Regions from separate parts of the Macrococcus brunensis genome, predicted to be linked through region 1. Evidence: riboswitches for the same ligand, from Rfam matches in the RefSeq annotation. Region 1 holds a riboswitch; each other region holds the start of a gene.
What was found. A riboswitch is a leader RNA that binds a small molecule or an ion and turns the genes downstream of it on or off. The one in region 1 is predicted to bind thiamine pyrophosphate.
Positions count from the first base shown of each region.

Region 2: linked by a shared signal. The riboswitch ahead of MGG13_RS05375 (ABC transporter substrate-binding protein) and the one ahead of MGG13_RS00535 (thiamine phosphate synthase) in region 1 are both predicted to bind thiamine pyrophosphate.
Region 3: linked by a shared signal. The riboswitch ahead of tenA (thiaminase II) and the one ahead of MGG13_RS00535 (thiamine phosphate synthase) in region 1 are both predicted to bind thiamine pyrophosphate.

Region 1 is NZ_CP092179.1:105,427-109,653, reverse strand. Features, by position in the region: gene MGG13_RS00560 (FAD-dependent oxidoreductase) at 1-356, opposite strand, end outside; gene MGG13_RS00555 (metal-sensitive transcriptional regulator) at 509-769, shown strand; gene MGG13_RS00550 (rhodanese-like domain-containing protein) at 775-1,065, shown strand; gene MGG13_RS00545 (sulfite exporter TauE/SafE family protein) at 1,062-1,826, shown strand; gene MGG13_RS00540 (hypothetical protein) at 1,976-2,512, opposite strand; TPP riboswitch at 2,619-2,721, shown strand; gene MGG13_RS00535 (thiamine phosphate synthase) at 2,772-3,305, shown strand; gene MGG13_RS00530 (NAD(P)/FAD-dependent oxidoreductase) at 3,299-4,227, shown strand, end outside.
Region 2 is NZ_CP092179.1:1,044,708-1,048,934, forward strand. Features, by position in the region: gene MGG13_RS05365 (2-oxoacid:acceptor oxidoreductase subunit alpha) at 1-509, shown strand, start outside; gene MGG13_RS05370 (2-oxoacid:ferredoxin oxidoreductase subunit beta) at 509-1,372, shown strand; TPP riboswitch at 1,377-1,476, shown strand; gene MGG13_RS05375 (ABC transporter substrate-binding protein) at 1,513-2,514, shown strand; gene MGG13_RS05380 (thiamine-binding protein) at 2,514-2,801, shown strand; gene MGG13_RS05385 (ABC transporter permease) at 2,798-3,538, shown strand; gene MGG13_RS05390 (ABC transporter ATP-binding protein) at 3,531-4,227, shown strand, end outside.
Region 3 is NZ_CP092179.1:1,859,809-1,864,035, forward strand. Features, by position in the region: gene thiE (thiamine phosphate synthase) at 1-292, opposite strand, end outside; gene thiM (hydroxyethylthiazole kinase) at 293-1,078, opposite strand; gene thiD (bifunctional hydroxymethylpyrimidine kinase/phosphomethylpyrimidine kinase) at 1,050-1,868, opposite strand; gene tenA (thiaminase II) at 1,861-2,526, opposite strand; TPP riboswitch at 2,576-2,671, opposite strand; gene MGG13_RS09860 (transglycosylase family protein) at 2,753-3,583, opposite strand; gene MGG13_RS09865 (LysM peptidoglycan-binding domain-containing protein) at 3,756-4,115, opposite strand.

The DNA.
Region 1 (4,227 bases):
GGAATTTCAATCGGTTTCGCACCTGTCGATAAAACTAAGACATCATAGTCGATGACTTCTTCCTGACCTTCTGTCTTCACTAAAAGCTGCTGTTCTGCTCTATTGATTTTCAGTGCTTCCGTATTAATACGGACGTTGATATTCATTCGCTCATGCATCAGTTCAGGCGTCTGTATCAGTAATTTACTTCTATCTGTTATTTCATCACCGATATAATAGGGTAAACCGCAGTTCGCAAAAGATACATGCGGTCCTCTTTCTATTAAAGTGATGTGGTCTTCTTCATTCAGCCTTCTTAAACGGGCTGCTGCAGATGCGCCACCTGCAACCCCTCCTACAATAACAATACGTCTCATCGTGTTTTCCTCCTGTTCATTAATACCTATGGGGGTATCATATTACGATTTAAATGATTTGTCAAATACCCCACAAGGTATTTTTTAATTGACATTGATACCGCAGGGGGTATATAGTAAAAACACTGAAAAAATTAGAAAGCAGGGATGATATGAAATACGATAAAAATACTATTAACCGTTTAAAACGTCTGCAAGGTCAGTTGAACGGGGTCTTAAAAATGATGGAAGAAGAAAAAGACTGCAGAGAAGTGGTGACGCAGCTGAGTGCTTCCCGTAGCGGCATCGAAAGACTGATTGGTGTGATCGTCAGCGAGAACTTAGCGGAATGTGTCAAAGAGAATGTTAAAAATAATGAAGATACAGATGAGCTCGTTAAAGAAGCTGTCAATCTGTTGATCAAAAGCAGGTAGAGCATATGAAAACAATCACAGTTAAAAGTTTAGAACAGTTGCTCATGCAGCAGGCAGATATCAAGCTGATTGATGTCCGTGAACGAGATGAATTTTCAGTAGATGGGATTGACGAAGCGCTCAATATTCCGTTATCAGAACTTGAAGCGAGAACATCCGAGTTCAATGAGACAGATGATTACGTCATTATCTGCCGTTCAGGCAACCGAAGAGGGATGGCTTGTCAGTATTTAAGTGAAGCAGGAATGAACACAACGAATGTTCAAGGCGGAATGATTGAGTGGAATAGACGATGATGCTTTTCATCCTGCTGCTCTTCATCGGTGCTATCGGCGCGTTTGTGTCCGGGCTGGTCGGTATTGGCGGGGCTATCATTATCTTTCCGATGCTGCTCTTTATTCCGCCCTTCTTCGGTATCGATACGATCACGCCGCATCTTGCCAGCGGTCTGACAGCAGCACAGGTATTCTTCAGCACGCTGAGCGGCAGTATCAGCCAGCGCAGTAATCCGGATGCGAGGCGTCAGCTGATTGTGCCGATGGGAATAGGGATTCTACTCGGCAGTATAGGCGGTGCGTACAGTGCTTCTCTTTTTGATGAAAGTATTATCAATATCGTCTATACGGGTCTCGCTATACTCGCTGTTATTCTCATGTTTGTCAAAGTAAGACCCGAACAGACAACAACACAGTTCAATCCAGTGTTGTTATTCGTTACGGCTGCTTTAATCGGTTTTCTGTCGGGCATCGTGGGTGCTGGTGGTGCTTTTATTATTGTGCCCGTGCTGCTCGCTTTATTCCGTGCACCTTTTAGAAGTGTGGTCGCAAGCAGTATTATTATTGCCTTTATCTCTTCTATCGGCACTTTTCTGATTAAAGCAGTAACAGGAGACGTGGATTTCGTCTTGATGATTCCCCTTGTCATCACCAGCCTAATCATGGCACCTGTCGGCACACGGATCTCTAAAAAAACAAATCAGTTGGTGCTGCGCTATATACTTGCAGCTCTGATTGCAGCTGCTGCCATTAAAATGCTATTCCAGATTTTAGAGAGATAATGGTCGTGGACGTTGAGTATACATGAAGAAGTACAGGTGTCTACACCGCATTATATGTGATCTTTATATGACGGACTGCAAGTCATTAAAACAGGCACTTGTGATAATAGAATCAACTAAAAAATGCCAATCATCCGATTGGCATTTTCTTATTCTTCTTCGAATGTCTGAATAAATAATTCAAGCGACTCGCGTTTTTTCCACTGGTCGACAAATATCGGATCTAAGTGCGCGAGGAACTTACCATCCAGCATTAGATATTCACCATCTTCTGATGCATGTCCTGCTCGGTCAATCTGTTTATTCTGCTTATGATAATACTCCATAACTGCATCAACCGCTTCCTCGCGGCTTGTAATATAATCTTTGACATCTTCATTGTCAATTGAATAAGCATCTACTTTTGTAGCGCCTGGGATGAGTCCTTCTGACAGCGGAATAACAGGGATTTCAGTCCAAGTGACCAAGATGGATTCACTGTTATCAAAACTGAAGCTTGTCAGCGGATAACGACTGTTCATAAACTTGATTTCACTGTAATCATTCAGCTTATCGCCATCTAAAAAATAGACACCATCTTCAACGTAAACGGGCAGTAAATGAAGCCACTCTTTAATCTGATCTTCATTTTCAAAAAGACCGATATCAATGGTCAGCTCACTCTGCAGAAACTGTAGTAATAACATAGGTTCTCCTCCTTTAACTTCATTATACTCTTCCACCGTCGCATCCACATGAAACAACATGCATTGCACTTAAATTTAATAAGTGCTACTCTAAAGTCATAACTGAATAAACTGCTGGAGGTGCTCTATTGAGAGCTGAGAGGACAGATGTCCAACTCTTTGAACCTGATATGGTTAACACCAACGTAGGGAAGCATAATATGTGAGACTTCAAGGTCCCTGTGCATTTTATGCCAGGGATCTTTTTTTGGAGGAATGGATGATGCTAAAAATTGCTATTACACCTGAGCGGCCACCTCAACGGCTTATCAAGCACTTATTAACTATTGAACCTTTTATCGACGGGGTCATTTTAAGGCTCAGTGACAGTGATGATGCTTATATTGTCATCCAGTCTTTACTGCAGGCAGGTTTCGACAAAAAGAAGCTGATTGTCCATAGTGATGTGACGTTGCTCAATTTTTTCCAGCTGTCACGCATCCACTTCCGTCAAGGTGATAGGACAGCTTATAATCTGAAAGAAAAGCGGCCACAGTTATCAGTCAGTATGGCTGTGCATAGTGTGTCAGCATGCCAGGAAGCACTCTGGCATCATCTGGACTATGGTCTCTACAGTCATCTCTTTCCTACGCCGTCAAAACCTGCTCAAGTTCCCCGCACACCACTTGAAATAAAAGAAGCACTCGCAACAGGACTGCCGCTGATAGCGCTGGGTGGTATTACGGCCGAAACACTACCACAGCTGCCAGCGGAGTTTGTCGGGTATGCAGGCATCCGGTTATTTGAATGCTGACGAATGAAGGTGATGTTATCAAGAAATATGATTTAATCATCGTGGGCGCAGGTGTTATCGGATTATCTATCGCCAGAAACCTGCCGCGAGACCTATCTATTGCTGTAATCGACCGTAATGAGCCGGGCAGGCGCGCCTCCTATGCAGCGGGCGGCATGCTCGGTGCTCAGAATGAATTTTACGAGGACAATGCGCTCTATCGTCTATCGATGGCAGGTCGCGCAATGATGCCTGAAGTGATCAGTCAGCTTGAGGCAGAGACCGGTCATCAGATCCATCTCAAACAGCATGGTCTAATTAAATACTTAAGCTGTATGGAAGATCAGCCGCTATTTGAGCGACAGTTCCATTTTCTCTCTCAGACAGACAGCAATATCAGACAGTTAAATACAAAGGAATTGACGCAACTGCACCCAGGTATTACGGGTACATCTGGTATTTACATTCCGGACGACGGGCAGATAGATGCTGCGCGCTATACACGGGCTTTAAAAGCCACGCTCAGTCATGTCGATTTTTATCATGATGAAGTACTGAATATCCGGAAGTCTGACGATTACACAGTTTCTATTCATCAGCAGCAGTTGCAGAGCGCTAAACTACTGATCGCAGCAGGCGCCTGGTCACAGGATTTACTCCGCATGCTGAATATTCATCTTCCAGTGACAGGGATGCGCGGAGAAGTCTGTTACATGTATCATCCTACTCTGCATTTACGGCCTTCCCTGTTTGGCACAAATGGCTGCTATATCGTGCCTAAGGCCAATCATCATTATCTTATTGGTGCGACCAGTCAGCCTGACCGGGAGAACTACGTCTCAGACAGCGGCATCGCCTGGCTGCTGGAAGAAAGTCAGAAAATGCTACCGTCTTTAGCAGCAGGTGAAATTATACGGACTTATAGCGGTGTGCGCCCCTTTAC
Region 2 (4,227 bases), 940 kb from region 1:
TCTCTCCACGTACATTGCCTGGAACGAAAAACGGCATCCATCACGTAACAGGTGTTGAGCACGCTGAAGATGGAAAGCCATCTGAATCACCTGTTAACCGTATTAAACAGATGGAAAAACGTATGCGTAAAATTGAAGCGCTGAAAATTGAACAGCCTGTTGTAGAAAGCGGGGGTCACGACGACGCTGATATCCTTGTTATTGGTTTTATTTCTACTCATGGTGCGATTGAAGAAGCAATGATGCGTACAGATCTTAAAGTCAACCACATGCAGATCAGACAGCTGCACCCGTTCCCGACAGAAGAAGTACAGTCTGCGCTTGATAAAGCGAAAAAAGTCATCGTAGCAGAAAACAACTATCAAGGTCAGCTTGCTCAGATCATCAGAATGAATACACAGCATCAGAATAAAATAACTAGTTTCGTCAAATATGACGGAACACCATTCCTGCCGCATGATATTGAAGATAAGATCAATACAGTGGTGAATGAAGGAGTCGACAAATAATGGCAACATTCAAAGATTTCAGAAATACAGTAAAACCTAACTGGTGTCCGGGCTGCGGAGATTTCTCTGTGCAGGCCGCTATCCAAAAAGCAGCAGCAGGAGTCGGCCTTGAGCCGGAGAACCTCGCTGTTATTACCGGTATCGGCTGCTCAGGCCGTTTATCAGGATATATCAATTCATACGGCTTCCACAGCATCCATGGACGTGCATTACCGCTTGCTCAAGGTGTGAAGATGGCCAACCAGGAACTGACAGTCATCGCTTCTGGTGGTGACGGAGATGGTTTCGCGATTGGTATGGGTCATACGATTCATGCGTTGCGCCGTAACATTGACTTAACTTACATTGTCATGGATAACCAGATTTATGGACTGACAAAAGGACAGACTTCACCGAGTTCAGCGCACGGTTTTGTGACGAAGACGACACCTAAAGGCTCTATTGAAAAGAATGTATCGCCTCTTGAACTGGCAATCACAAGTGGTGCAACATTTATCGCACAAAGTTTCTCATCAGATATTAAAGAACTGACGGCGATTATTGAAGCGGGTATTCAGCATAAAGGATTCTCTTTTATCAATGTTTTCTCACCATGTGTCACTTATAACAAAATTAATACGTACGACTGGTTCAAGGAAAACCTGACTAAAATCGCTGACATTGAAGGTTACGACCCTACTAATAAATCTCAGGCGTTATCAACCGTAATGGAGCATGACGGCCTCGTGACAGGTATTGTCTATCAGGATACAGAGACACCAAGCTACGCAGAACAGATCGACGGCTATAGCCCGAATTTATCTCAGACAGAGATGAAAATTACACAGCTCGAATTCAATGATCTTATGTTACAATTTAAATAAATCATAAAAACACTAGGGGAGCTTCGTGCTGAGACTGGATTTTATCCTAAACCCTTTTAACCTGGTCAGATAATGCTGACGGAGGGAAGTGTCTCAAACACAACCTCAGCAGGTTGTGTTTTTTTAATGGAGGAAAACTGATGAAGAAATTATTAGTAGGCGCAAGCTGTCTGATTTTATTAGCAGGCTGCAGTGATCAAGGCGAGAAGAAAGAAGAAAAGAAAGATTCAAAAGAACTGAAAAAAGTAACACTGATGCTTGACTGGACACCTAACACGAATCACACGGGTATTTACGTGGCTAAAGACAAAGGCTATTTTAAAGAACATGGTCTTGACGTAACGATTAAAACACCTGGAGACGTGACAGCAGACCAGCTCGTTGCTGCCAACAAAGTTCAGTTTGGTATCAGCGCGCAGGAACAAGTTACTCAGGAACGTACGGAAGGCGTGCCGGTCAAATCAATCGGAGCGATTATTCAGCACAATACGAGCGGGTTTATGAGTCTTGCCTCTAAAAATATTAAATCACCTAAAGACTATGCCGGTAAGACTTATGGCGGCTGGGGTGCGCCGATTGAGAAACCGATTATTGATGCCGTTATGAAAAAAGACGGAGCAGATGTTAAAGACGTCAAAGTCGTCAATATGGGTAATACCGATTTCTTCACAGCCTCTAAGAAAAATATCGATTTTGCCTGGGTTTACTATGCCTGGACCGGTATTGAAGCAGAGACACGCGGCGAAAAAGTCAACATGCAGTATTTAACAGATTACGACAAAAACCTCGATTACTATACGCCGGTCATCATTGCAAATGAAAAATATATCCAGTCTGATAAGGAAACAGTCGATGCCTTTATGGCGTCTGTTCAGGAAGGCTACGAGTTTGCGATTAAAGACCCAAAAGCAAGCGCTGATATTTTACTTAAAGAAGCACCTGAATTAAAAGAGAGTAAAGAACTGGTTTATAAGAGTCAGGAATACTTGAAAGATAAGTATCAGGACGATGCAAAAGAGTGGGGCGTACAGGATAAGAAAGTCTGGGAGAACTTTGCACAGTTTATGAAAGAGAATAAAATCATTAAAAAAGATTTCAATGCTGAAGAAGCATTTACCAATGAATTTGTGGAGGGGAACTAATGGCTAATACATTGATGAGCATCCAGATTATACCGAAGACACCGAACGGTGAAGATGTGATTCCTTATGTCGATAAGGCCATTGAAGTCATTCAGGCGAGTGGTCTGCCTTATGTCGTGAATCCGCTTGATACAACAATAGAAGGGAATATGCCGGAACTCCTGCAGCTCATTGAAGAGATGAACAACAAGATGATGGCTGAAGGTATTGTCAGTGTCATCTCTCAAGTCAAGTTTTATCATGCTGAAGTTGCATCGATGGCTGAACTCGTCAAAAAATACAGATGAAATACTATTTAAAGTTTACTCTTTTTATTGTGGTGCTGCTGGCACTATGGGAAGTGCTCGTACGACTACTCAATGTAGACAGTTATACACTACCAGCACCGAGCGCTATTGCATCAGCATTTGTTACAGCTTTTCCGGATTATAAAGATGATCTTATACCGACTGTACTTCTTGTGCTGGAGGGTTTAGGGATGTCGATTGTGTTTGGCGTCATGATGGCTGTCATTCTGCATCTTGTGCCTGCGCTTGAGCCGTTCATCTATCCGCTGCTTGTGGTCAGTCAGAATGTACCGGTCATTGTTATAGCACCGCTTCTCGTCATCTGGTTTGGTTTTGGCCTTCTGCCAAAACTTATCGTCATTACACTCGTCTGTTTCTTTCCAGTGACGGTCAGTCTTCTTGAAGGATTCAAATCGGTCGATAAAGATCTGAAGAAGTATATGCTGATTTCAGGTGCGAGCCGTATGCAGATTTTCAGAAAACTGGAATGGCCTGGTAGTATGCCATTTTTGTTTAATGGCCTCAAGATTGCGGGTACCTATTCCGTTATGGGGGCCATTATTTCAGAGTGGCTGGGCAGTGATAAAGGCCTCGGCAAATATATGATTATCGCGCAGCGTGCCTTTCAGGTTGACCGGGTCTTTGTTGCGATAGGCTGGATTGTTATATTTGCGCTTATCATATTCGGCGTGATCAGGTTCTTAGAGAAGCTGACAGTGAGGTGGAAACATGACTAAGCTTATTCTGAAGGATATCAGTCATATGTTTGGCACTAACCAAGTCTTATCTCAAGTGAATCTGGAAGTTCAGGAAGGTGAGTTTGTCACCATTTTAGGGCCTTCCGGCAGTGGTAAATCGACGATATTCAATATTATTGGCGGACTATTAGTGCCGGATACAGGGGAAGTAATTTTAGAAGGTCGAAGTGTTGTGGGTCGTACTGGTCATGTTGCCTACATGCCTCAGACACCGTCTCTTATGCCTTGGCGGACAGTAGCCGATAATATCGCACTTGGCAGTGAAATCAAAGGAGATACAGCTGGACGACTGGATGAACTATTAGAACGAAGCGGCTTTGACGAAATCCGAGAACATTATCCGGATAGTTTAAGCGGTGGTATGAAGCAGCGTGTTTCGTTTCTGCGCGCACTCAATACACCAGGCGAATTGATGCTACTGGATGAACCTTTTTCTGCGCTGGATGAAATCACACGTTACGACATGCAGGCATGGCTGAAAGAAATACTGGCAGTAGAAAAACGGACCGTGCTCATGATTACACATAGTATAGAAGAAGCAATCAAACTTTCTGACCGGATTGTGGTGCTGGAGGGTAAGCCTGCAAGTATCCATCATGTCATTGATGTACGTCATATGAGAGAACAGGAAATAGTGTCGCTGAAAACACAGTTGCTAGAAATGCTGA
Region 3 (4,227 bases), 370 kb from region 1:
CTGCAATCTTGTCATCATCCTGACCCAGATGAATACCATCTGCATCAACATCAAGCGCCAGCTGCCAGTCATCATTGATAATAAAAGGTACGCTGTATGCCGCACACAGCGCTTTTAATTTGAGTGCCATCTGTTTTTTTTCTTCCCCAGCTAATGCGCCTGTCCCTTTTTCTCTGAATTGAAACAAAGTGATGCCTGCTTTTAAGGCTTCTTCAAGAACCGTTTCAATATCTTCAGTATTATTGGTACCGCAAATAAAATATAGTTGTAACATCTCACGCTTAAATTCCAATTAGCTCACTTCTTCCACTCGCATATTCTCTGCTACGTCATTTTCATCTATGCTGTTCAACATATCCAGCAGATTGATCTGAAAATGGCCCGGCAAAGTGCCATTATCAAGTGATTCAGCACGCTCAGCTGCAACATTGTAATAAGAGACAGCTTCGACTAAATCATCTAATGTCGGTTCAACCTCATTATATATAAAAGCGGATACAATTGCCCCTAATAAACATCCTCCGCCCGTGACTTTAGTCAGCATCTCCGTGCCGTTCGACAGCTTTTTCACCTTGCCCTGTGCATAAACAGCATCCTGCGCGCCTGTCACGATTACCGCAGTCTCCAGCTGCCCACCTGCTACCTGTGCGATTGCGACTGTATCAAGTGATAAGTCACTATCCGTCCCTTTCATTGTCGCCTCTTCAATCAGCCCTTTTAGCTCTGACGCATTGCCTCGGATGACACTGATATCATAGTTCTCGATAAGTTTCAGACAGAAATTTTTTCTAAATGCTGTCGCGCTGCAGGCAACTGGATCCAGAACGACTGGAACGCCAAACTTATTTGCTGCTTCTGCCGCTTTTTCCATGGAAGGCATACTTTCTTTAGTCAGTGAGCCGATATTGATAAGGACTGCCCCTGCATGCTTAATAAAATCTTCCAGCTCTTCGACTTCCGTCGCCATAGCCGGACTCGCACCAAGCGCCAGTAGACCATTAGCAGTGAAGTTCTTGACGACATCATTCGTCAGGCAGATGATAAGGGGATTATTTTGTCTGATTTGATTGAGTCTCATATTCTTCCTCCTGATAGCTGAAATGATTGACCGGTCCATTACCGTGGCCGAGTCCCGGGTTGTTAAGAATCGCGCTCGTGATATAGGCTTTAGCCGTTCTGACACTGTCTTCTATAGAGCGGCCTTTCGCAAGTTCCGCTGTAATGACAGCGCTGAACGTGCAGCCCGTGCCGTGTGTATGATGAGTCGCGATTCTTTTGGCTGGCAGCTCAGTGACACCCTTTTTGGTAAAAAGATAATCAATGGCATCGCCCTCCATATGTCCCCCTTTTACGATGACAGACTGACTACCGATTTCATTCAGAAAGATGTGACCGGCGCGGTCGATATCACTTCTCGTTTCGACCTTCATATTCAAAATACGTTCCAGTTCCGGCAAGTTTGGTGTAGCTACTGTTGCGAGATCCAGCAGTTTATAGCGTACCGCGTTCTTTCCTGCATCATCCAGCAGATCGTCACCGCTTTTTGCAACCATGACCGGATCAATGACATAAGGAATACGGTGCTTCTCGATATAAGGTCTTACGACATCCATGACTTCACTTGATGCAAGCATGCCTGTTTTAACAGCGTCCGGCACAATATCACTATAGATGCTCTCAAGCTGAGCTTCCAGAACATGCACCGGCTGGTCAAAGACCTGCTGTACGCCGCGCGTATTCTGAGCGACGATACTGGTAATGGCGCTCATCCCGTAAACACCTCTTGACTGAAAGACTTTAACATCAACAATTGTACCGGCGCCGCCAGTCGGATCTGTTCCTGCAATAGAGAGTGCTGTTTTAAACATTCCATTTCTCCTGATGATATGACATCGCGAAAAATCTTCTTTCGTGAACACAGCTTTCAAGGAAATTACGTCTTAAAATAGCTTTATTCTGCTCGGTCGTTGTTTCAGCAAAACGATTGACCCAGCGGTTCAGATGACCCATCAACTCATCCATATTCACCGCATAGAAATCCACCCAGTCTTTTAAAGGATTACCTATTAAATCATGATTTTCTTTTATTTTTAAAGCCAGCTGTTGGTAAACATAAGGACAAGGGGCCATCGCACAGATGGTGAAACTTGCATCATCATATTTAAAAGCATTGTAGTACATATGTTTGATATAGTGATCGCTCGCCGGATACCACTCGCCGCCTTCGATAATCGATGCATAGTCCTCCCCGACATAATCTGCCATCGTATAATGGGCAGTCACTTCGCCGTTGACGACAAAGTCAATCTGCTCGAGCAGAAAACGTATATCTTCTTTATCATCTAATTTCGCAATTAAGAGACTATAGATTTTAGCAAATTCATTTAAATAGAGGTGATCTGCTTTCAAATAATGACGAATCGCATCCTTCGAAATATCCCCGTTGATGATACCTTTAATAAAAGGATCATGATAAATGGCATCAATAATAGGCGCCGCTTCCTGTTGTAGTTCATCTGTAAACATAGTGATTCCTCCTTCAAAATAAAAAAGACCTATTTCTGCAGAAAAAGGTCTTTAAGCACGACCGCTTTCCTACGCTAGCATTATCTAGATCAGGTAAAGGGTTTGACATCGTCATCTCAGCCATCAGGCACCCCTAGCAGTAATAGATATATTGTTATGTTAAGCATATAGAACTCAAGGTTTGAATGCAAATAAAAAAAGACTATCCGCAGATAGTCTTGAATGATTAGTAAGCTGTGCTCCAGTGCTGTGCACCGTATTGTGTATAAAGGATGCGAGCACGTTTCCATTGTTCTTCAACAGAAGCATTAGCCGGGTTACCTGTGCCGCCGACAGCAGCCCAAGTTGTTGGTGAAAACTGGAATAAACCGTAGTAACCAGCTGGGTTGACCGCACGTGGGTTACCGCCTGATTCACGTTGCATAATTAATTTTAAATGAGCATCTACGCTTGAATTTGTAGCGTATGAAGCAGCTGAAGTTTGAGTTGTCGCTGCTTTAGGCGCTTGATATGCTGGAGCTTGTTGAGCTGGTGCCTGATATGTTTTCACTGGTGCTGCCTGCTGTACTGGCGCCTGGTATGTTTTTACTGGTGCCGCCTGCTGTGCTGGTGCCTGATATGTTTTTACTGGTGCCGCCTGCTGTACTGGCGCCTGGTATGTTTTTACTGGTGCTGCTTGTTGACCACCCACTACTAGAGTTTTACCTGCAATGATTAAATCAGATGATAAGTTATTCCAGGCTTTAAGATCTGCTACTGTTACATTGAACTGAGCAGCGATTTTCCCTAAAGTATCGCCTGCAACGATATGATAGACTGTTGTATCATGATTTTCCGCTTTAACAGCTTTTTCATTAATTTTTAAAACTTGTTTCGGTAAGATCAGATTAGAAGTTAAACCATTTTCAGCTTTAAGATTTGCAACTGAAGTACCATATTGCTGTGAAATCGCCCAAAGTGTATCTCCAGATTTAACTGTGTACTCTGCTGCATTTGCTGTTGCTACGAAAGATCCTGCTACCGCTACTGCAGTCGATGCCGCCAATACTTTTTTCATAAATGTTTTCCTCCTAGGGATGGTCTTTTTTCATTAATAACAATATATCAGAATAAAATATTTCATAGGTTACAGATATATATAAAATAAAAGCGTAATATTACGCTATCGTTACAAAAAGTTATGATTGGATTCTTTTTATAAAAAAAGAAATTAACTCAGAGGGTTAATTTCAGTTCTCATTCACTTGAAGTGTGCGACCTTCAGTCAACTTTTGTTCTTCTGTTATATGATTTAAATGATGGATCTGTTTAACTGATACATCACACTTGTCGGCTATTTCTGGTATTGTATCGCCCTTAATCACTTTGTATTTTCCATTTACAAGGACTTCTACTTTCGGATTAGGTGTAATTAGAGTGGTATCAACCGCGTTGATTTTTTCTATGTTCTCAATCGTTCTATCATATTTATCTGTAATTGACCAAACCGATTCATCCATCTGCAAATTTTGCATTTTTGCTTCAGCATTCGTTGTTGCTACAATGCCAGACAAAATGACAGCACCGACAATGACTGATAATCTATTCATTTCTGTGTTGTCTCCCGTCTTTGTTTAATCTTGATATTACTTTAGCACGCTTTATGATTTCTATGGTTACAGAAAAATGATAAGTCGGCTCTTTAAATTACGTTAGCATTAC